Regions from separate parts of the Rhizobium sp. SG570 genome, predicted to be linked through region 3. Evidence: predicted binding sites of a transcription regulator. Region 3 holds the regulator's gene; each other region holds the start of a gene.
The links. The regulator LexA, encoded in region 3, represses DNA repair genes until DNA is damaged. The targets are predictions, from matches to a motif close to TGTTCNNNNTGTGTTCNG.
Positions count from the first base shown of each region.

Region 1: a site for LexA is predicted at 4,519-4,536, ahead of FHT28_RS18410 (ribonuclease). Genes of this name have one in related genera too.
Region 2: a site for LexA is predicted at 2,264-2,281, ahead of FHT28_RS12940 (helicase-related protein). Genes of this name have one in related genera too.

Region 1 covers NZ_JAAZQI010000008.1:304,262-312,310, forward strand. Annotated here, with positions in the region: gene metF (methylenetetrahydrofolate reductase [NAD(P)H]) at 1-765, opposite strand, end outside; gene FHT28_RS18400 (metalloregulator ArsR/SmtB family transcription factor) at 767-1,792, opposite strand; gene ettA (energy-dependent translational throttle protein EttA) at 1,983-3,632, opposite strand; gene FHT28_RS18410 (ribonuclease) at 3,758-4,504, opposite strand; gene FHT28_RS18415 (alpha/beta hydrolase) at 4,670-5,602, shown strand; gene FHT28_RS18420 (DMT family transporter) at 5,622-6,581, shown strand; gene FHT28_RS18425 (CaiB/BaiF CoA-transferase family protein) at 6,600-7,802, shown strand; gene FHT28_RS18430 (thiamine pyrophosphate-binding protein) at 7,799-8,049, shown strand, end outside.
Region 2 covers NZ_JAAZQI010000005.1:212,995-221,043, reverse strand. Annotated here, with positions in the region: gene FHT28_RS12940 (helicase-related protein) at 1-2,204, opposite strand, end outside; gene FHT28_RS12935 (DUF3309 family protein) at 3,477-3,632, shown strand; gene FHT28_RS12930 (YMGG-like glycine zipper-containing protein) at 3,680-3,934, shown strand; gene FHT28_RS12925 (hypothetical protein) at 4,094-4,267, shown strand; gene FHT28_RS12920 (beta-ketoacyl-ACP reductase) at 4,312-5,037, opposite strand; gene FHT28_RS12915 (acetyl-CoA C-acetyltransferase) at 5,161-6,342, opposite strand; gene phaR (polyhydroxyalkanoate synthesis repressor PhaR) at 6,583-7,155, shown strand; gene rpmF (50S ribosomal protein L32) at 7,378-7,563, opposite strand; gene FHT28_RS12900 (glutathione S-transferase family protein) at 7,741-8,049, opposite strand, start outside.
Region 3 covers NZ_JAAZQI010000002.1:587,043-595,091, forward strand. Annotated here, with positions in the region: gene FHT28_RS06690 (ComEC/Rec2 family competence protein) at 1-1,671, shown strand, start outside; gene lexA (transcriptional repressor LexA) at 1,652-2,374, opposite strand; gene FHT28_RS06700 (VOC family protein) at 2,799-3,686, shown strand; gene kdsA (3-deoxy-8-phosphooctulonate synthase) at 3,683-4,522, shown strand; gene eno (phosphopyruvate hydratase) at 4,672-5,946, shown strand; gene FHT28_RS06715 (septum formation initiator family protein) at 6,177-6,488, shown strand; gene pdhA (pyruvate dehydrogenase (acetyl-transferring) E1 component subunit alpha) at 6,646-7,689, shown strand; gene FHT28_RS06725 (pyruvate dehydrogenase complex E1 component subunit beta) at 7,707-8,049, shown strand, end outside.

The DNA of each region.
Region 1 (8,049 bases), on a different contig from region 3:
TTCGGCGGCGACATCGGCCGCGACCTTGGCGCGCTCATCGGTATTTTCGTCGAGACCATCGAAACGTTCATCGAGCCAGGACGGAATGCTGGTACCGCAAGCACCGGCAAAGCGCTTCAGTTGCGTCAGGTTTTGGATCGGCATGATACCCGGCACGACCGGGATCTTGATGCCGGTTGCGCGAACGCGATCATGATAGCGCTCGAAGGCGTCATTATCGAAGAAGAACTGCGTAAGGGCGCGGTCTGCGCCGTTGTCAGCCTTGCGCTTCAGCATATCGATGTCGGCTACGGTATCGCGGCTCTCCGGATGCTTTTCCGGATAGGCCGATACGGAAATATCGAAATCCCCCCGCTCGCGCAGCGCGGTCACCAGTTCGGCGGCATTGGCATAGCCGCCCGGATGCGGCTGGTAGGCGGAACCGACACCGCCCGGCGGGTCGCCGCGCAGGGCGACGAAACGGCGGACGCCGGTGGCGAGAAATTCGTCGATCACCCGATGCGTATCCTCGCGCGTCGCACCGACGCAAGTCAGATGCGAAGCAGTCGTGAACGGCGTCTCATGGATCATCTTTCGCACGGCCGAGAGCGTCGGCGCCTTGGTCGATCCGCCCGCTCCATATGTCACCGAAACGAATTCCGGTTCCCATTCGCTCAATTCCGAAACCGTATTCCATAGCTGCTGCTCGGCTTCTTCCGACTTTGGCGGGAAGAACTCGAAGGAAATGCGGATACCGCCCTGGCCATTTTCGGATTTAGAAGACATGTCAAACTCTCCCGGCAAGAATGGGGGACGATTGGCGGTCCTGCTCGGCTGCCATCAGCAACCGCGGGTCGCGCGCCAGCCAGATCGTGACTGTCAACGCCTGACCGCTTTCCCTCCCCGAATGAAGGTCCTGTACCTGCTCGACATCGAGCCCGGCCAATTTCAGCCAATCGGATATGGTCTGATGCGAGAAACCGAGACGCAGATGCGCATGCTCATCGCGCAGATATTCCAGCCCGTGCGGCGCGAGATCGATGATGGCAAGCCGACCGCCGGGCCGCAGCATTCGCGCCGCTTCAGCAACCGCGATCTGCGGCTGATCAAGGAAATGCAGTACCTGGTGAATGGTGATCAGATCGAAATCCTGCTGCTCGAGCGGCAGGTTGAAAATATCGCCCTGACGCACCGACGCGGCCATGATGTTGGAACGGTCGAGATTGGCGCGGGCTACGGCCAGCATGTCGCGGCTGGCATCGATGCCGATGGCGCGGCGATAGTGACCCGCCAACAGCTGCAACATCCGGCCCGTGCCGGTACCGAGATCGAGAAAGGAATCGATCGGCTGCGGGCCTATCAATTCGATCAGCGCCTTGTCGACATCCTCATCGGCGACATGCAGACGGCGCAGCTCATCCCACTCGGCAGCATTCCGGCTGAAATAGGCTTGCGCGCGCTCGGCGCGAATGCGCTTCACGGAAGCAAGACGCTCCCCGTCGCGCAACAGCACGGAATCCTTCTCCGCCGTATGGCGCAGAAGCGTTCGTGCCATCATCACCGCCTTGCCGTCCTGCTTCAGGCGGAAATAGGCCCAGGCGCCTTCCTGATAGCGGTCGATCAGGCCCGCTTCCCCAAGCAGTTTCAGATGCCGCGAAATGCGGGGCTGTGATTGGCCGAGAATTTCGGTAAGATCGGTGACTGTTAGATCGCCGGCGGCAAGAAGTGCCAGTAGCCGCAGCCGCGTGGGCTCGCCGACGGCTTTCAGCACGTCCACAACCTCATCCAAGCCGAGCTTCACAACATCAGTCATTCCACACCCAATCAAGATATAAAGATATCTTTATGTGATTTGGGCGCATTCTGCAAGAGCCAAACGATCGCCGACGCGGTTTGACGTCGGAAATCTGTTAGTTTCTGCCGAAAACGGAACACCGAATGCCAACGCCGGATAAACAAAAACCCCGGTCAAGCCGGGGTTTTCGAAGAGCAAAAGCAGAAGCTTATCGCGTCAGGCGCTTATAGGTGACGCGGCTCGGATTGATGCTGTCAACGCCGAGACGGCGCATCTTGTCCTGTTCGTAATCCTCGAAGTTGCCTTCGAACCATTCGACATGGCTATCGCCTTCGAAAGCGAGGATATGCGTGGCCAGACGATCAAGGAACATGCGATCGTGGCTGATGATGACGGCGCAACCGGCAAAGTTTTCAAGCGCGATCTCGAGAGCGCCAAGCGTTTCCGTATCAAGGTCGTTGGTCGGTTCGTCGAGCAGCAGAACGTTGCCGCCGGCCTTCAGCATCTTGGCAAGGTGCACGCGGTTGCGCTGGCCGCCCGAGAGGTTGCCGACCTTCTGTTGCTGGTCGCCGCCCTTGAAATTGAAGGTCGCGCAATAAGCGCGCGAATTCATTTCATACTTGCCGAGCTTGATGACTTCGGCGCCGCCGGAGATCTCTTCCCAGACGGTCTTGCCGCCATCGAGTGCGTCACGGCTCTGGTCGACATAGCCGAGATGAACGCTGTCGCCGATGCGGATGCTGCCGCTATCCGGCTTTTCCTGGCCGGTGATCATGCGGAAAAGCGTCGTCTTGCCGGCGCCGTTCGGACCGATAACGCCGACGATACCGCCCGGCGGCAGCTTCAGCGACAGACCTTCGATCAACATCCGGTCGCCATAACCCTTGTTGATGCCTTCCATCTCGATGACCACCTGTCCGAGACGCTCACCGACCGGAATGATGATCTGCGCATCGCCGGGACGCTGGTTCTCGGCGGCATCGACCAACTCGTCATAAGCGCGGATACGGGCCTTGGACTTCGACTGGCGGGCTTTCGGGCTGGAAGCGATCCACTCCTGTTCGCGAGCGATCGCCTTCTGGCGACCGGCCTCTTCGCGACCTTCCTGCTGCATGCGCTTCGCCTTCGCCAGCAAGTAGGAGGAGTAGTTGCCTTCGTAGGGAATGCCGCGACCGCGGTCGAGTTCGAGGATCCAGCCGGTGACGTTATCCAGGAAGTAGCGATCGTGGGTAATCATCAGCACGGCGCCCGGATAGGCACGCAGATGCTTTTCCAACCAGGCGATGGTTTCGGCGTCGAGATGGTTGGTCGGTTCGTCGAGCAGCAGCACGTCCGGCTGCGACAGCAGCAGCTTGCACAACGCCACACGACGGCGTTCGCCGCCGGAGAGTTTGGTGACGTCGGCATCGCCAGGCGGGCAGCGCAACGCATCCATTGCCATCTCAACCTGGCTTTCCAGGTCCCAGAGATTCTGGCTGTCGATGATGTCCTGGAGCTTAGCGCCCTCTTCCGCCGTCTCGTCGGAATAGTTCATCATCAGTTCGTTGTAACGATTGAGGACGTCAGTCTTCGCCGCAACGCCTTCCATGACGTTTTCAAGCGCCGTCTTCGCCGGATCGAGTTGCGGCTCCTGCGCCAAATAGCCGATGGTGGCACCCTCGGCCAGCCAGGCCTCGCCGGTATACTCCTTATCGAGACCGGCCATGATCCGCAGGACGGTCGACTTACCTGCACCGTTCGGACCGAGAATACCGATCTTGGCATCGGGGTAGAAGGAGAGATGGATATTCTCGAGAATTTTCTTGGCGCCATAGGCCTTATTCAGACCGGCCATATGATAAATGAACTGACGTGCCATAGCTTGGGTTACTCCACGGGCGGACAACATTGTGAATTGTGCCGCTATGTAGGCGAAACCCCGCCCTCGGGCAACGGCGAAACCTTGTCCGAGGGCATTATCCGAGTCATAAAGCCCGTATTTCCTCAGAAACCGGCCGCATCCACCACGCCGCGATCGCACCCGAACGACGTGCTGCCGGCACCCTGGATCAGTTTGCCAAGCCGTGGCTCGCCACCCTGCTGCGGATCGATCGCATCTTCGGAGAGGCCGATCGTCAATTCCGAAATCATCCTGGTATTGCCGACCCGGCGGCAGCTCATCTTGATGCGCGCATTGGCACCCTCGCCGAAGCTTTGGTCGAAGGCGGCCTTGATGGTTTCGGCATCCAGCTCCTTGCCGATATTCTCAGCGAAAAGATCGCGCACGGCCGATGCATTGAGTTCGGCGATCAAACCGGCAGCGGTCGAGAAAAACTGATCGGCGCTGAGCTTCGTGCATGTGCCGTGCTTGATCCATTCATGGCGTTCGAGGCCGGACTGGGTGCCCGGCATGACCTTGTCGAGCTTTGCCTTGACTTCCTGCGACAGCTGAACCGCCGGTAGATCCTTCCAATCGCTGCTGCGGTCGGCCTGTTTCAAATCGTCCGAAACGTCGCAATATTCCTGCCGCATCGGCCAGAGGCCGTGCAGCGAGAAATTTGTGGCGTCATAGTTGTTCGACGATTGGTTCCGGCATTCCGCCTTCTTCTGGTTCGTCGCACAAAACGCCGGCTCCCAGCTCGCCGCCAGTATAAAGCGCGTCCGCCCTCTGCTCTGCTCCTGCGCCGCCGCGCTGGCGATCGTTCCGCCCGAAAGGAGCACAACCGCAAATATCCGAAGCAAATGCTTCATTTCATGCCTCCAATTAGAACATTATAGGAACAAATAAGCAGTTTGGTTGAGTAGATGCAACCCTGAATCACATGGCTTGCGAAGATTTATTTCTGTGGGCTTCGATCGTTATCCGTTGCAATCAACCGAATGATGACCTTTCGTCCAAATGGGGAGGAACCATGCATGTTCGCCGAGACGCAACGCCTGGAAAGCCCGACGGGCGCGATAATTGCCTATCATCATTCGCCGGCTAAAGGCGATGCACGCGGCATCCTCCTGATATCTCATGGCCTTGCCGAACATTCACGCCGCTACGCAGCTTTTGCTGAAGCCATGGCCGCGCGCGGCTTTCATGTCTATGCCCATGATCATCGCGGCCATGGCGAGACTATTGCTGCCGACGCTCCAATCGGCCGTTTCGCGCGAAGAAACGGCGTCGGGCAGGTCATCTCTGATGTGCTGGCCATGCGCGAGCTTGCCGCGACGGCCCATCCCGGCCTGCCCATCATTCTCTTCGGTCACTCCATGGGAGGATTGATCAGCCTCAACACGGTCGTCACGCATCCGGACAAATTCGATGCCGTCGCGGTCTGGAACTCCAACTTCAATCCCGGCCTCGCCGGCCGCGCCGCCCAGCTCATCCTGAAGACGGAGCGCATGTTCAAAGGATCGGACGTCCCCAGCGGGCCGTTGCCGAAACTGACCTTCGCTACCTGGGGCAAATCCATCCCGAACCGCCGCACCGAGTTCGACTGGCTTTCGCGCGTTCCCGAGCAGGTGGACAAGTACATCGCCGATCCGCTCTGCGGCTTCAATGCATCTGTCTCGCTCTGGCTTGACATATTCGAGCTCAGCTTTCGCGCCCCGCAGAAAACCTATCTCGACCGGCTGCGGCGTGACATGCCGATTCATCTGACGGGAGGCGGCAAGGATCCGGCGACCGACAACGGAAAAGCGATTTCCTGGCTGTCAAACCATTTGAAAAATGCCGGCTTCTCTCATATTACAACCGCGATCCATCCGGACATGCGGCACGAGACGCTGAACGAAATCGGCGCCGCCCAAGCCATTTCCGACTTTGCCGACTGGTGTGAGAAGGTGACGGCAAGGAACTGATTCTCAAAGGAATTCTACAATGAATGCCAGCAGCGGCACCTCGCTTCGATTGCCGCAGTCGGAGCTGACCTTCGGCCTGTTGATGATGTTCCTCTCCGTCGTCCTCTCGCCGATCATCGACATATTCTCCAAGCTCGCGGCAACCACCATTCCGCCGGCTGAAGTCACCGCCGCGCGTTTCATCTTCCAATCGCTCTTTGCGCTGCCGATGATGGCCATGCTTGGACAATGGGGCGTATGGACATGGCGTCGCAGCGGCGTGCATGCCATCCGCGCCGGCGTGCTCACGCTGTCCATGGTTTCGTTCGTGACGACGCTGCAGGTCATGGAAGTCGCCGATGCCATCGCCATCTTTTTCGTCGAGCCGATGATGCTGACCATTCTCAGCAGCATTTTCCTCAAGGAAACCATCGGCTGGCGGCGCTACACGGCCTGCGCCGTCGGTTTTTTCGGCGCGATGCTGATCATCCAGCCGAGCTTCGAAGAGGTCGGTTTCGTGGCGCTTTTGCCCGTCGTCACCGCGCTCTGCATCGCCGTCTACGTGATGATCACTCGCGTCGTCTCCCATAGCGAGGATGCATGGTCGATGCAGTTTCAAACGGGCATATGGGGGGTCGGCTTCAGCCTGATCCTGCTTGCGATTGGCCGTGCGACCGGTTCTGCCATCCTCGATCCCGTCCTGCCGGACCTGATTGCCATGCTTTATCTGCTCGGCGTCGGCTCCAGCGCAGCCGCCGCCGGCATCCTCACCGTACACGCCTATCGTGCCGTGCCAGCCTCGACGCTTGCGCCCCTGCAATATTTCGAGATCGTCTCGGCGACGATCTTCGGCTGGCTGGTCTTCGGCAACTTTCCGGATGCGATCAAGTGGCTCGGAATATTCATCATCATCGGCTCCGGGCTCTACATTCTCTGGCGCGAGCGGCGCTTTGCTTCCAAGCCGGTATCCGATACATCTGCAACAGCATTCACGCCTTAAGCGAGAGAGCGGGTCGACATGACAGACCAGAAAACCAAGAAACCTCCGCTGTCCGGTATTCGAGTCATCGAGCTTGCTCGTGTGCTCGCAGGCCCCTGGGCGGGGCAGATGCTGGCCGATCTCGGCGCCGACGTCATCAAGGTGGAAAATCCCGACGGCGGCGACGACACGCGCCAATGGGGCCCGCCCTTTGTCGAGGGCAAGGATGGCGAAAATCTCTCGGCCGCCTATTATCATTCGGCCAATCGCGGCAAGCGTTCCATCGTCGCCGACCTCAAGAACGCAGAGGGTCAGGAGCTCGTGCGCCGGCTGGTGAAGACGGCCGACGTCGTGATCGAGAATTTCAAGCTCGGCGGCCTGGTCAAATACGGCCTGGACTACGAAAGCCTGAAAAGGATCAATCCGAGGATCGTCTATTGCTCTATCACGGGCTTCGGACAGACAGGACCTTATGCCGGCCTGGCAGGCTATGACTACATCGTCCAGGGCATATCCGGCTTCATGTCGATCACCGGCGAGCCCGACGGCCAGCCGATGAAGGCAGGCGTCGCGATTGCCGATATCTTCACCGGTATCTATGCGGTCTCGGCAATCGAGGCCGCCCTGATCCATGCGCTCAAGACCGGTGAAGGCCAGCTCGTCGATATGGCGCTTCTCGACGTGCAGTCGGCCGTGCTCGCCAATCAGAACATGAACTATCTGATATCGGGCAAACCGCCCGTGCGCCTCGGCAATGCCCATCCCAATATCTCGCCCTATGAGGTCGTTCCCACCGCCGACGGCTATCTCATTCTGGCTGTGGGCAATGATGGGCAGTTCCGCCGCCTGTGCGCAATTCTCGGCATCGATGCCCACGCCGACGACGAGCGCTATGCGACCAACAAGGCCCGCGTCGCCCACCGCAACGAGGTCCGGGCATTTATATCGGCGAGGACGCTGACCTGGAACAAGGCGGATCTGCTGAAGGCCTGCGAGGACAATGCCGTCCCGGCCGGCGCCATCAATACGATCGAGGACATGTTCGCCGACCCGCAGATCAAGTCGCGCGGTTTGCGGATCGATCTCGAGGACAGCGTCGGCACCATGATCCCAAGCGTGCGGACGCCGATCGTTCTGTCGGAGACGCCCTTGACCTATACACGGCCGAGCCCGCGCCTTGGCGAACATCAGGAGGAGGTTCTGGCCGAATTGGCCGAACTGGAGGGAAAGGCGAAGATATGAAGCGAACGGGCGGCCAACTCATCGTCGAAGCTTTGAAGGCCAATGGCGTAGCGCGTATTTCCTGCGTGCCGGGCGAGAGCTTTCTTGCCGTGCTCGATGCGCTGCATGACAGCGACATCAAGGTGCTTGTCTGCCGTCAGGAGGGTGGTGCGGCGATGATGGCAGATACCTGGGGCCGGCTGACGGGAGAGCCAGGCATCTGCATGGTCACCCGCGGCCCTGGCGCAACCAATGCCTCCGCAGGCCT
Region 2 (8,049 bases), on a different contig from region 3:
AACATGCGCTCGTAGCTCGGATCGGTGACAACAGAGGTGCGGCCGGCGGCCAGCACCGGAATGAGATCGCCATAACCCGGCTTGTCCAGGCCATCGTTCTTCAATGCCCAGAGCAGGCTGATGAGCTCGGCCGGAGCCGGCTTCAACAGCGCAGGCACGAAAATATGATAGGCGCCGAAGCGAACGCCGTAACGGCGCATGGAGGCGCGCGCGTCCTGATCCAGCGACTTCACCTCTTCGGTGACATCGCGGCGGAAGAGCACGCCCAGATTTTCCACCAGCTGGAAGGCCAGCCCCTTGGCGAGGCCCTGCAGATCCTCAGCGCGCTGGAGGTCGTCGAGCGGCTTCAGGATCGTGCTGATGTGATGGTTCACGAAGCGCTCAATGCGGGCGGCTACATGATCGCGCGCGTTGCCGGTCAATTGCTCGTCGGCGAGCAGGAGGACACGCGGCCGCATGATATGATCGCTGCCCGACAGGCGCGCCACGGGATCGCCGAGCCAGCGCACGAGACCATCGGCGCTGATCGCAAGATCGCTGTTGCCGGCCGCGTGCATGCGAGCGGCACGCGCCTCGAACTCCAGCGCAAGCGCCTTCAGCGAAGCCGACTGGACAGCCTTGGCGTCCGGCCCCTCCGTTCCGGAGATTGGCGTGAACCGGAATCCGGTCAACTGCCCCACATGATGCCCCTCGACGAAGACATCCCCATTCACACTGATTTCAGCTTCCAGCATCGCATTCTCTCTCAGGCGCTTCATGAGCACAGATGTCCTGCGATCAACAAAGCGTTTCGTCAACCGTTCATGTAACGCATCGGACAATCGATCTTCGATTTCCCGCGTCTTTTCTTGCCAGTGTGTCGGATCGGCAAGCCAACCGGGCCGGTTCGACACATAGGTCCAAGTCCTTATCTGCGCGATTCGCGCCGAAAGCGTGTCGATCTCGCCATCTGTCCGATCGGCACGATGCACCTGCTCGGCCAGGAAGTCCTCTTTCACCGTGCCATAGCGCACGAGATCGGAAAAGAGGGTAGCGATAAGATCGGCATGCTGGGCGGGCGTGATACGCCGATAGTCGGGAAGCGCACAGGCCTCCCATAATTTTTCGACCCGCGCCGGGCTGCTGGCAAGATCGGCAATCTCCAGATCGCGTGACAGATATTCCAACGCCTGCTGGTCTACCGCAGGCAGCGCCCGCGTCAAGCCCTGCACGCGCGGGGCGTCTTCGAGACTGGCGCGCAGCTCGGCGATCGAGGCGAAGTCGAAATCCTTGCTGCGCCATTGCAGCACCTTCACCGTGTCGAATTCGTGCCCCTCCATCCGACGCACCAGCTCGTCGTCGAAGGGATCGACCTGACCCGTCACGCCGAAAGTGCCGTCCTTCAGATGGCGCCCGGCGCGGCCTGCGACCTGGCCGAGCTCGGCGGGATTGAGATTGCGGAACTGATAGCCGTCGAACTTGCGGTCCTGGGCAAAGGCGACATGATCGACGTCGAGATTGAGGCCCATGCCGATGGCGTCGGTGGCGACCAGATATTCGACATCGCCTTCCTGGTAGAGCGCCACCTGCGCATTGCGGGTGCGGGGGCTCAGCGCGCCGAGCACGACGGCGGCTCCGCCGCGCTGGCGGCGAATAAGCTCCGCGATGGCATAAACCTCGTCGGCGGAAAAGGCGACGATCGCCGTGCGTTGCGGCAGGCGCGTGATCTTCTTCTGCCCGGCATAGAAGAGATGCGACAGCCTCGGCCGCTCGATGACGGTAATCCCGGGCAGAAGCTGCTCGAGAATCGGCCGCATCGTGCCGGCGCCGAGCAGCAGCGTCTCGTCCCGGCCGCGCAAATGCAGGATGCGATCCGTAAAGATATGGCCGCGTTCCAGATCTCCGGCCAGCTGCACTTCATCGATGGCCACGAAGGAAGCACGCGTCTCGCGCGGCATGGCCTCGACGGTACAGACCGAAAAGCGCGCATTGGGCGGCGATATCTTTTCCTCACCCGTCACCAGCGCAACATGCTGGGCCCCGACCTTCTCAACGACGCGCGTATAGACCTCACGCGCGAGCAGCCGCAGCGGCAGGCCGATCACGCCACTGCCATGCGCCACCATGCGCTCGATGGCATAATGGGTCTTGCCGGTATTGGTAGGTCCGAGCACTGCGGTCACGCCGCGTCCGCTCAGGATCATGGGGTGCGAGATTTGAGTCATGGGTCCGTGCATGAGCGAGAAACTACCGTCTTCCGATCAGCGAGCTCCTCCTTGAAGAGAAGAACAAATGACGACCATATGTGACAAAGGCAAGACCTGAATCAAAAAACAGCGGCCGCAACAGCTGATTTCATAAACGGCAGTCTCAACCAAAAGCTACATTATCCCTGCACCCCATGCGAGTCCCCCCGACTGGGGAACAGCTTGGGAACGAATCGGCGACGAATCGCTGACTCGGCGGCGTTCTTCATTCGTTCACTACTATATATGGATTTCGATTCACAGAATCCCACCAGATACTGAATCGCACTTTCATGGCCTTTTTCGTGGAAAGGGGAGTCAAGCAATGAATTCGCGGGAGGCGAAATTTCACACGGATTTACGGTTAATCATTTGTAAATATACCGGATTTCCCGATGTGCCCGTCGTCGCATTAACAATCGGGCCAAAGCCGGAACGAATCAGCGACGAATCGCTGATTCCGGCAGTTTCTGCCTTTGTTCTCTACAATATATAGCGGCTTTTCGTCGAAAGCACGCAGGACTCTGAATGGTTGAGACCGCGATTCGGCCCGAATCTTGGATTGCGGTTAATCTTTCAGCGAGCCCAGATATAATGAATCAATAAATACACCCTGTAATTGTATCCGTTAACGCTTCGACCAAAGCCGGAACGAATCGGAGACGAATCGCTGATTCTTCCGCGTATTTCGTTTGTTCACGGCCATATCTAGTAGCTGGCCAGAAATGCATCGCGAGATGAAGAACGGCACGCGCCCGCCGGCCAACGCGCAAACTGGTCCCCATTAACCAATCGGACCTGCGACGCACCACTTTCCGGCGAACCGCCCAGGCTCCTTCCCGCTCGAGCCTCGAGCGCAAGCGCCTTCCCCGCCGACCCCAACGTTAACCAAGGCCATATGCAGAACGAATCGCAGACGAATCACAGACATGATCGCCTTCCCGTTTCGTTCACCGCAACATATTGTATTTTCAGCAAATTTTAACCATAGGCATAAGTCCTGCCTGGCCGGTTCGCCATCACATCACATGATCGCGTTAACCCTTTGCCGGACACCGAGCCCATTGCACTCGCGTATTTTTATTTCTTAGCCGGAACAATTTTCCCGGAAGAAAGTTTCTACGGCAGCAACGCAAGGAACTCCGCTAGTTCCCCACAAACGAACCAGCGGGGTCGCATGGAATATGCTGTTGGCCGGGCGCCAAGCCCGTGCCGGCGAAATGTTCGAGCGACGCACATGGAGGACGCATCATGCTTGGTACGGTACTGCTCGTCATACTGATTCTGCTACTGATCGGCGCACTTCCGAGCTGGGGTTACAGCCGGGCTTGGGGATATGGTCCATCAGGCGGCCTCGGACTTGTTCTCGTTATCGTTCTTATTCTGCTATTGATGGGTCGGATCTGATCCTCAGACCATTGTTGAAAACCTCGAAACACTAGGGAGCTAACACCATGAAGAAGATCATCGTCGCGATCGCGCTCGTCGGCGCACTAGCGTCGTGCACCGCCACGGAGAAAGGCACAGCCATCGGCGCCGGTACAGGCGCCCTGATCGGTGGCGTGGCCACGCATAGCTGGGGTGGCGCCGCGGTCGGCGCTGTCGCCGGTGGTGTCGTCGGCAACCTTATCGGACGGTCGCATGAACGTAGCGGCTATTGCATCTACCGCGACCGCTATGGTCACCGTTACGAGGCTCGTTGCCGCTAAGGCAGGCTGACGCCTCATGGCCGGTTGCCCTTGACGGTCGATCATGATCGTCAGGCTCTTTGCGCCGCCCCCCAGGGAGAGCAACTCCTGTAGGACAATCCTCTTCCCGCGAGAACCGATCGCGGGAAGGGAGCAGTGTTTTGAGAAAGGAACGGCATCATGGCCGCAATCATCGCAAGCATTGCAGCGTTCGCGCTCATTGGCACCAGTTTTTATGCGCTCGTCTGCGCGACAAGGGCGCGTGACAAGGAAAAGCGGCGGATGCCGTTGGAAGCCGTCGTCCTGGAATTCAAGCCGCGACGGCAGCAATCGGCCAATTCAGGCCGAGGATGATTGCCGGGCTCGCCCGGCAATCCCACCGATAACGAAGATCGGCTTCAAGCGAAGAATTGCCCGCCATTGGCTGATATCGTCGATCCCGTGATGAAACCGGCATCGTCGCTGGCAAGGAAGACAACGACGCGGGCGATTTCCTCGGGCTGGCCCAGGCGTCCCACGGGGATCTGCGGAATGATGCGCTCGTTCAAAACCTTTTCCGGCACAGCAAGCACCATTTCCGTGCCGATATACCCTGGGCAAATGGCATTCACGGTGATGTTCTTGGCAGCCCCCTCCTGCGCGAGCGCCTTGGTAAAGCCGAGGTCGCCGGCCTTGGCGGCGGAATAATTTGCCTGGCCCATCTGCCCCTTCTGACCGTTGATCGACGATATGTTGATGACGCGGCCGAAGCTGCGGTCGCGCATGCCCTGCCAGACATGATGCGTCATGTTGAACAGGCCGGTGAGGTTTGTATTGATAACCTCCTGCCATTGCTGTGGCGTCATCTTGTGGAACATGGCGTCCCGGGTAATGCCGGCATTGTTGACCAGAACCTCGACATGGCCGAGATCGTGCTCGACCTTGGCGATGCCCTTGCCGCAGGCCTCGTAGTCGGTCACATCCCACTTGTAGACGGCAATGCCTGTCACTTCGTGGAAGGCCCGCGCTTTTTCCTCATTGCCGGCATAGGTTGCCGCCACCTTGTAGCCCGCATTGCGCAGCGCCATTGAAATGGCCGCTCCGATTCCTCGCGTACCCCCCGTTACCAATGCCACTCTGCTCATGTGCCACTCCCCTTTGTTGCTGCGGAGACGAGACGACCGCTCATCAGGTCGCCTGCTCCGCCTTCACCGCCTCTTCTGGAAAACCTTGCTCGGGATCTCGAGCGCCCCCGCGCTCAAGATGCTTCAAAATGCCTCGAAGCACATGGCAACACCCATGCCGCCGCCGATGCACAGCGTGGCGAGACCCTTGCGGGCGCCGCGGCGCTTCATTTCGAACAGCAGCGTGTTGAGGATGCGCGCGCCGGAAGCGCCGATCGGATGGCCGATGGCGATGGCGCCGCCATTGACGTTGACGATCGACGTATCCCAGCCAAGGTCCTTGTTGACGGCGCATGCCTGAGCGGCGAAAGCCTCGTTGGCCTCGACAAGGTCGAGGTCGTTGACCGACCAGCCCGCTTTTTCCAAAGCTTTGCGGGACGCCGGGATAGGTCCCGTGCCCATGATCTGCGGATCGACGCCTGCCGTTGCCCAGGAAACGATGCGCGCGAGCGGCTGGATGCCGCGGCGCGAGGCTTCGGCCTCGGTCATCAGCACGGCTGCGGCCGCACCGTCATTGAGGCCGGAAGCGTTGCCGGCCGTCACCGTGCCCTCCTTGTCGAAGGCGGGCCTGAGCTTGACCATGCCATCCAGTGTCGCGCCATGGCGGATATATTCGTCGGTATCGACAGTGACGTCGCCCTTGCGCGACTGGATCGTGAAGGGAACGATCTCGTCTTTGAACCGCCCGGCCTTCTGCGCTGCCTCTGCCTTGTTCTGCGAAGACACGGCAAACTGATCCTGATCCTCGCGCGAAAGCTGCCATTGGCGCGCGATATTCTCCGCCGTGATACCCATGTGATAGCCGTGGAAGGCATCCATGAGGCCATCCTTGATCATCGTGTCGACCATTTTCATGTCGCCCATCTTGGTGCCGGCGCGAAGATGCGCGGCATGCGGAGCCATCGACATGGATTCCTGCCCGCCGGCAACGATGATCTTCGCGTCGCCGGTCGCGATCTGCTGGAGGCCGAGCGCGACTGCACGCAGGCCGGAACCGCAAAGCTGGTTGACGCTCCAGGCGGTCGCTTCCTGCGGGATGCCGGCCTTCATCGCAGCCTGGCGGGCGGGGTTCTGTCCTTCGCCGGCCTGCAGCACCTGGCCAAGGATCACTTCATCGACTTCCTTGGCGTCGACGCCGGCGCGTTCCAGTGCGCCCTTGATGGCGGTGGCGCCAAGCTCGTGCGCGGGAACGGCCGCAAAAGCGCCGTTGAAAGAGCCGACGGCGGTACGCGCCGCGCTGGCGACGACGATGGATGAACTGCTCATGGATGCCTCCTCACAGAATGGACAGTATATGAGGCGAAACTGTCAAAGCTTTGCGCCTGAGTCAAACAGCAAGAATTTTCATCGCGCACATTTCGCGAAGCTGTCACTGCCTTCAAAAAATGCAATCAAAGGAAAGGTCTTGCCGCATCGCACAAAGCGATTGTCACCAAGCTTCTTTTGCGTCTACACTTAGGGGTGGAGGAGTATTCCATACAATCAGACGGGGCCAGGAGACTGATAATGGCAAAAAATGAGGGCCAGATCGTAATCAAGAAATATGCCAATCGCCGCCTATACAACACCGGAACCAGCACTTACGTGACGCTGGACGACCTTGCGGAGATGGTAAAAAAGGGCGAGGAGTTTACCGTCCAGGATGCAAAAAGCGGTGAGGATATTACGCATTCGGTCCTGACGCAGATCATTTTCGAACAGGAATCGAAGACCGGCAACACGCTGCTGCCGATTTCTTTCCTTCGCCAGTTGATCGGTTTTTACGGCGATCAGATGCAAATGGTCGTACCGAGTTTTCTCGAGCATTCCATGCGTTCGTTCACAGAGCAACAGGTGCAGATGCGCGAGCAGATCAACCGGGCCTTCGGCGAAACGCCTCTCGGCAAGAACCTGCAACTGCCGATCCAGATGGTCGAGGAACAGGTTCGCCGCAACACCGAGATGTTCCAGCAGGCCATGCAGATGTTCTCGCCCTTCATGAAGCCCCCGGCGAAGGAAAGCCGCAAGGCCGAGGCCAAGGATATCGACGAGCTGAAGGAACAGCTCCGCGCCATGCAGAGCAAGCTGGATAGCTTGTGAAATCTACCCTTCTCCCCTCGGGGAGAAGGTGCCCGCCATCCTTCAACGCTCCAGAGGGCGGATGCGGGATGAGCGCCGGCCTTGAATTTACGGAGAGTGCATACCCAGCAGCGCGGCCCCCTAACAGGCCGCTTTTCTTCCACCCATACAACCAGATCAAAACGGAAAAAGGCCGGCGAACCGCCAGCCTTTTTAATTCATGCCATCAAGGCAGCGCTGAAATTATGCGCTTTCCTTCGGCGTCAGGACCTGGCGACCGCGATACATACCGGTTTTCAGATCGATATGGTGCGGACGGCGCAGTTCGCCGGAGTTCTTGTCTTCAACATAGGTCGAAGCCTTCAGTGCGTCAGCCGAACGGCGCATACCGCGCTTGGACGGGCTTGTTTTTCTCTTCGGTACAGCCATTTTCGGTACTCCAATTTGCGGACGAAACATATCTACGGCCAGCCAGGCGGCCGAAATAGACATGCATCAATTTCGGAATTTGGCCGGGCTTGTACATGACTTATCGGGCTTTGACCAGTCCCTTCCAGCATTTTTTGCCCGCAGCAGCTGATTCGGCATATCGGAACCGATCGAGGTTCAATCCTCGTCTTCCGGCACGATCCATGTTTCCTGCAGCGCCGCCTCTTCCCACTTCTTCCAGGCAGGCAAGCCTTTCATGACAGCCATATAGTCCTTTGTGTCGGCATTGGTAGCGATATCGTATCGCTCGAGGCGGCTGATGACGGGCGCAAACATCGCGTCTGCCCCAGAAAACGCTCCGAACAGGAAAGGACCGCCGGAGCGGGACCGCGCCTCGCGCCAGATTGTCTCGATGCGTGCCACATCCTCCATGACCCCTTCCAGCCGGTCGGGGCGGCTCACCGGACGGCGCATGTTCATCGGGCA
Region 3 (8,049 bases):
GATTCGGTGTCGGACAAGGCGGATATCTGGCTTGCCGGCCTGCGCAACAGCATAGGCGACAGGATTAGAAGGACCTTGCCCGGCGACACCGGCGCTTTCGCGGCCTCGCTTGTCACCGATGAGAGACGCGCGCTTTCGGACGAAACGACCGAAGCGCTGCGAATGGCCGGGCTCACGCATATCATTGCCATTTCCGGCCTCAACATGGCGCTTTCGGCCGGCATCTTCTATATCGGCCTGCGCTATCTGTTCAGCCTGTTTCCCGGCATGGCGCAGGCGTGGCCGACCAAGAAGATAGCCGCCTTCGGCGCGCTGGTAACCCTGACGGCTTACTATCTCATTTCCGGCTTTGGCGTGTCGGCCGAACGCGCCTTCATCATGATGGCGATCATGCTGGTTGCCGTGCTCTTCGACCGGCCGTCGATCAGTCTGCGCAACGTCGCGCTCTCGGCAATCGTCATTCTCAGCCTGTCGCCGTCGCAGGTGCTCGGACCGAGCTTTCAGATGTCCTACGCCGCGACGCTGGCGCTGGTATCCGGCTACACGCTTTGGAAACGGCGCCAGCATCGGGAAAATATTCTTTCGCGCTCCAGGCTCCTGAGCCCGCTGCTGTTCGTTACGCGCTTCTTCGGCGGCATATTGTCGACCTCCTTCATTGGCGGCGCGTCGACGGCGATCTTCTCGATCGAGCATTTTCACCGGTTGGCGACATACGGCCTTGCAGCCAATCTCGCTGCGATGCCGATCGTCTCCGTCGTCGTCATGCCGTTTGGCATGGCGGCCATGTTGCTTATGCCATTTGGTCTCGACGGGCCCTTTTGGCAAATCACCGGCGAGGGACTGGAGTTGGTCATCGCTATCGCCAAAACGGTGGCGGGATGGGGCGGCGATATTACCTTCGGCCGCCAGCCCGCCTGGCTTATGCCGACATTCATCGCAGGCTTTCTGCTCATGACGATGTTGCGAACGAGCGTGCGCCATGTTGGCCTGCTGTTGCTGCTTTCTTCCCTCGGCGTGGCAGCATTCGGCTCTGGCGTGCCCAAACCGGATCTCATGATTTCCGAGGATGGTGTTCTGGTTGCCTTGCGACAGGACGACATACTGGCAACAAATCGCGAAAGACCGCAGGCTTTCATTTTCGAACAGTGGCAGAGAGCGCTGGTTGCGAGCGAGCATCAACCTCCGACTATCCTTCCTGTTGACAGCCGCCTTCCCCAGATAAGCAAGACGGATCATCGCCGGCGATTGAGCGTCGAAGAGCAGGGCGCAGTTCGCAAGGCAATGGATGAAGCACTCGACCAGGCCATGCAGGGCAGTTTTGCTTGCCAAAAGGGCGCATGGTGCGTCGCGATGCTTGAAAATGGCGCGATGCTGGTCACCATCGAGGACGCAGCTTACCTGTCGCCGGCCTGCGATACGGCCAATATCGTCGTCACTCCCGTACGACTGCGCCTGGATCGCTGCCGCTCCGGCGCCATGCTTTTCACAGGCGCCACATTGCGGCAGACAGGGTCCATTGAGATGGACCTCAGCACCGACAAGCCAAATGTGGTAACTGCGTTCGAAAATCCACAGCGCCCATGGGCTCGGCACAGAACATACAATTGGCGCACAGGCACATTCGGCGCGCCGATCGTCCGAGCATCACCGGTCAGTGATAACGGCGAATGAGGCCAACGAGCTTGCCTTGCACCTTGACGCGATCCGGCCCGAAGATGCGGGTTTCATAAGCGGGATTGGCTGCCTCGAGCGCGATGGAGGCCCCCTTGCGGCGGAAGCGCTTCAACGTCGCTTCCTCGTCGTCGACGAGCGCGACGACGATATCGCCCGGATTGGCAGTCGTTGCATTGCGAATGATGACCGTATCGCCGTCAAAAATGCCGGCATCGATCATCGAATCGCCTCTTACTTCCAGCGCATAGTGCTCGCCCGAGCCGAGCATGTCGGCAGGGACGGTTATGTCGTGGGTATTATTCTGGATGGCCGAGATCGGAACGCCAGCGGCGATGCGGCCCATGACCGGTACCGAAACAGAACTGTTCTGGTCGTCGTTCGCAACTTTTGGCGGAGCAGGCGGCGCAACTGGCTGAGGTTTGCCGAGGCTGCCTTCGATGACGCTCGGCGAAAAGCCGCGGCGCGGCTGCAGGCTTGGATTATAGGCATCCGGCAGCTTGATGACCTCAAGCGCTCTGGCCCTGTTCGGTAGCCGGCGGATGAACCCTCGTTCCTCCAAAGCCGTGATCAGACGGTGAATACCGGATTTGGATGCAAGATCCAGCGCGTCCTTCATCTCGTCGAAAGATGGTGGCACGCCGGACTCCTTCATCCGTTCGTGAATGAAGAGAAGCAGTTCCTGCTGCTTGCGCGTCAACATCGTCTTGGAACCCCAGAATCGAGAAAAGCGTGAAACAAATCCAGAACGGACACTATATGTTCCATATGTGTTCCGCAAGTACTTAAATTTCGGTAAAGCTTTGCACGGACAGTTAAATATTCGACATCACTGGGTGGACCCGATAAAAGTCTCATATGGTTATATCCGCGCTAACATATCGGAAAACATAAGGAAATGCTGTTTAGCCCTTCATTGGGCGCATGCAGCCTACCTTGAGTAGCTGACGCATGGATGAAAGCCATTTTCACGACATGCGATTCCGGTACCGATCAAAGAATCAGCCGCATGATCTAGCGTCTTCGACAGGACATGCGGTCGTCTTGCGCCTCTATCGTCTTGCTTTCATCTTGAATTGGAGGATGGATGGGCGCAAACCTGCGGGCGCAGGAAAATAGGAGACATCATGACTTTGTCGCCGCATCCGCTGGATCATCTCGTATTGCCGACCGTCAATCTCGCTTTGGCGCGCGAGCGGCTCGGCAAGCTCGGTTTCACCGTCGCGCCCGACGCCCGGCATCCGTTCGGCACCGAGAATGCCTGTGTCTTCTTTGCGGACAAGACCTATCTTGAACCGCTGGCAGTGGCATCCCCTGAGCAATGTGAGGAGAGCGTCGGCGCGGGGAATGTCTTCGTTGCGCGCGATCAGGCCTATCGCTTCCGGCTCGGTGAAGACGGCTTTTCAGCCGTGGTGTTCGGCTCGGAGGATGCTGTCGCCGATGACGAGCGCTTTCGGGTAAGCGCCATCTCGGCGGGACGCATGCTGGATTTCTCGCGTCCCATGAAAATGCCGGATGGAACCGAGACCGTCGCCGGTTTTCGTCTCGCTTTCGCCGCCGATCTGCGTGCGCCGGATTTTCTGGCCTTCTGCTGCCAGCGCATCAATCCGCTGCCCGCCGATCGCAGCGTGCTGGAGCGCCATGAAAACGGCGTCACCGGCATTGCGCGGGTGGCGATATCGACACCCACCCCGGCCGCGTTCCGCACTTTCTTCGAAGCGATCGTCGGTGAACCCTGGATATCGGAACATTCTTTCGGTCTGACGATCAGGGCGGCCAATGCCGATATCGAGCTCCTGACGCCGGCAGGCATGGAAGCGTTTTACGATTTGCCTGTTCACTCGGACGATCCCGGCTTGCAGGCGCGCGCAATCCTTTTCAAAACACGCGATCTTTCCGTGACATCGTCGCATTTCGCTGCTAACGGCGTCACCTACACGCGTAAGAACAATCGTATATTGACAAGGCTGGCCCCCGGACCGGGCGCCCTGTTCGCCTTCGAGGAGATAGCATGAGCACGAATTCTGAAGTGATCGTCGGCGAGGGAGCCTCCAAGGTTCTGTTTTCCAACACCGCCAAGCTGTCGCTTATTGCTGGTCCGTGTCAGATGGAAAGCCGCGAGCATGCTTTTATGGTTGCTGGCGTCCTGAAGGAACTCTGCGGCAAGCTTGGCATCGGCCTTGTCTACAAATCCTCCTATGACAAGGCGAACCGGACTTCGCTCTCCGGCAAGCGCGGCATCGGCCTTGAAAAATCCATGGAAGTCTTTGCCGATCTGAAAAAGGAATACGGTTTTCCGGTCTTGACCGACATTCACACGGAAGAGCAGTGTGCTGTCGTCGCCAAGACGGTCGATATCCTGCAGATCCCGGCCTTCCTGTCGCGCCAGACAGACCTGCTGGTTGCCGCCGCCAAGACCGGCCGCGTCGTCAACGTCAAGAAGGGACAGTTTCTGGCTCCCTGGGACATGAAGAACGTGCTTGCCAAGCTGAACGACAGCGGTAACCCGAACATTCTTCTGTGCGAGCGCGGCGCCTCCTTCGGCTACAATACGCTGGTCTCCGACATGCGCTCGCTGCCGATCATGGCGGCGATGGGCGCGCCGGTGATTTTCGATGCGACCCATTCCGTGCAGCAGCCCGGCGGGCAGGGCGGTTCGACGGGCGGCGATCGCCGATTCGTCGAGACGCTGGCGCGCGCCGCCGTCGCCGTTGGCGTCGCCGGCGTTTTCGTCGAGACGCATGAAGATCCGGACAATGCGCCGTCGGACGGCCCGAACATGGTCTATCTGAAGGATATGCCGCGGCTTCTTGAGAAGCTGCTTGCCTTCGACGCCATCGCCAAGGCTTGAGAAATATCAGGCATTCAACAGGCTGACATGTATTTGCGTTACGGGGCCTGAAGGAGTGCGAAATCGGGGTGCGGAGCGGCATTGTAATTTCCGCGTCTTCGATTAAGACCATTTCAATCGATTTATAAACCAGCGAGCAGGAAGCTATCATGACCGCAATCACCGACATTATCGCCCGCGAGATTCTCGACAGCCGTGGCAATCCGACTGTCGAAGTCGATGTCTACCTCGAAGATGGCAGCATGGGCCGCGCGGCGGTTCCGTCGGGTGCGTCGACTGGCGCGCATGAAGCCGTCGAGCTTCGCGACGGCGGCAAGCGCTATCATGGCAAGGGCGTGGAGAAGGCTGTCGAAGCCGTCAATACCGAGATATTCGACGCGATCGGCGGCATGGACGCTGAAAATCAGATCCAGATCGACGACATCATGATCGAGCTTGACGGCACGCCGAACAAGTCCCGCATCGGCGCCAATGCCATCCTCGGCGTATCGCTCGCCGCCGCCAAGGCCGCTGCCCAGAGTGCAAACCTGCCGCTCTATCGCTATGTCGGCGGCGCTCACGCTCGCCTGCTCCCGGTTCCGATGATGAACATCATCAACGGCGGCGCCCATGCCGACAATCCGATCGATTTCCAGGAATTCATGATCCTGCCGCTCGGCGCAGACACTTTCCGCGATGCCGTGCGCATGGGCTCGGAAGTATTCCACGTCCTCAAGAAGGAACTGGCTTCCCAGGGCCACAACACGAACGTCGGTGACGAAGGTGGCTTTGCGCCTGGCCTCTCCAGCGCCCCTGCCGCTCTCGACTTCATCATGAAGTCGATCGAAAAAGCCGGCTACAAGCCGGGCGAAGAAATCGCTCTTGGCCTTGATTGCGCTTCGACCGAGTTCTTCAAGGACGGCAAGTACGTGCTCGAAGGCGAAGGCCGCACGCTGGAATCCGGCGCCATGGCCGAATATCTCGCTGAACTCGCCGCCAACTACCCGATCGTTTCGATCGAAGACGGCATGGCCGAGGACGACTGGGAAGGCTGGAAGACGCTCACCGACCTGATCGGCAAGAAGACGCAGCTCGTCGGCGACGACCTGTTCGTCACCAACTCCGCTCGTCTGCGCGATGGCATCCGCATGGGCGTCGCCAACTCGATCCTCGTCAAGGTCAACCAGATCGGCACGCTGACGGAAACGCTCGACGCTGTCGAAACTGCGCACAAGGCCAACTACACGGCCGTCATGTCGCACCGCTCCGGTGAAACCGAGGACTCGACCATCGCCGATCTTGCGGTTGCCACCAACTGCGGTCAGATCAAGACCGGCTCGCTGTCGCGCTCCGATCGTCTTGCCAAGTACAACCAGCTCATCCGCATCGAAGAAGGTCTCGGCCCGCAGGCGAAGTATGCCGGCCGCTCCATTCTTCGTGGCTGAGCTTGACCCGCAGGATCCGTCGGATTTTGCTGTTCATATTCGCTGATCTTGAACCGCGCCCTCGGGCGCGGTTTTTTGTTGGGCGCGCGGTAGAGTCAACGGACGGTTAATCTCTCACGGCTAAAGTTGCTCTAGGTGTTTGATTTGACGTGATCTTATCCGCAGCCGCAATGCTTCCGTCGCATCGTCTGAGGTTTGAGATTGCCTACGGCAGGGCGTTTCGAGCGAGTATGTGGACAAAATATCATAAGAAGAGAAGGTTCGGCCGTTTCGTCCTTCCCGCCGTAACTGTCGCTTTTGTTAGCTACTTCGGCTATCACTGTGTGCACGGCGACTACGGCCTGAAGGCGACCGAGGTTTTCGAGCGGCGTCGGCTCGACCGCAGCAAGGAACTTGCCGATCTGGTCGCGAAGCGCGAGCACCTCGAAAAAGAGGTCGCTCTGCTCAGCGACGGCTCTCTGGACAAGGATATGCTCGACCAATACGCGCGCTATCAGCTGACCTATTCCAAGGCGAACGAGATCGTCATTTTCAACAAATAGCCATAATTAACCGGATTTCGGTTAATCATTCTTTTTGTAGTTATAACAATAACTTACGAATAATATGAGCCATGCAATTATAGCATTGCTGTGGCGAACAATCTTGCCTATGTTACGCCTCACCATAAAACGAGGCTACTCACACAGGGAGGGTTGAATGGCGCCGCGAAAAACCGCGTCCGTTTCCAGCCGCAAGACAGTATCCAAACCCGCCAAGGACACCAATGGCGGTCCAATCGCGGATTTCGACCGTGATGCTGAGCTCAAGGCTTATCGTGAGATGCTCCTGATCCGCCGTTTTGAAGAGAAGGCCGGCCAGCTTTACGGCATGGGCTTCATCGGCGGCTTCTGTCACCTTTACATTGGTCAGGAAGCTGTCGTCGTCGGCATGCAGATGGCTTTGAAGGACGGCGACCAGGTCATTACCGGTTATCGCGACCACGGGCACATGCTGGCAACCGGCATGGAAGCACGCGGCGTCATGGCCGAGCTTACCGGGCGCCAGGGCGGCTATTCCCGAGGGAAGGGCGGCTCCATGCACATGTTCTCCAAGGAAAAGAATTTCTACGGCGGCCACGGCATTGTCGGCGCGCAGGTCTCGCTCGGCACCGGTCTCGGCTTTGCCAACTGGTATCGTGGCAATGACAATGTCAGCGTCGCCTATTTCGGCGATGGCGCCGCCAACCAGGGCCAGGTCTACGAAAGCTTCAACATGGCGCAGCTTTGGAAGCTGCCTGTGATTTTCGTGATCGAGAACAACCGTTACGCCATGGGTACGTCGACGGCGCGCGCCACCGCGCAGGCCGATTTCTCGAAGCGTGGTGCGTCCTTCGGCATCCCGGGCATCCAGGTCGATGGCATGGACGTTCGCGCCGTCAAGGCTGCGGCTGACGAGGCTGTCGAGCACTGCCGTTCCGGCAAGGGCCCGATCATCTTGGAAATGCTGACCTATCGTTATCGTGGTCACTCCATGTCGGACCCGGCCAAGTATCGTTCCAAGGACGAAGTGCAGAAGATGCGCTCCGAACATGATCCGATCGAACAGGTTCGTGTTCGCCTTCTCGAAAAGGGCTGGGCAACGGAAGACGATCTCAAGGGTATCGACAAGGATGTTCGCGATATCGTCGCCGACAGTGCCGATTTCGCCCAGAACGATCCTGAGCCGGATGCCTCCGAGCTCTACACCGACATTCTGCTCTAGATCGGGGAGGGACATTCATGCCCATCGATATCCTTATGCCCGCCCTTTCTCCGACGATGGAAGAGGGCACCCTTTCGAAATGGCTCAAGAAGGAAGGCGACAAGGTCGTTTCCGGTGACGTCATTGCCGAAATCGAAACCGACAAGGCGACCATGGAAGTGGAAGCCGTCGACGAAGGCACGATCGGCAAGCTGCTGGTCGACGCCGGCACCGAAGGCGTCAAGGTCAACGCCAAGATCGCCATCCTGCTGCAGGACGGCGAATCCGCTTCCGATATTTCCGCCGTCAAGGCAGCACCCGCTGCCGAGCCTGCCAAGGTCGAAACGCCTGCAGCGGCCGCTCCCGCGCCGGCACCTGTTC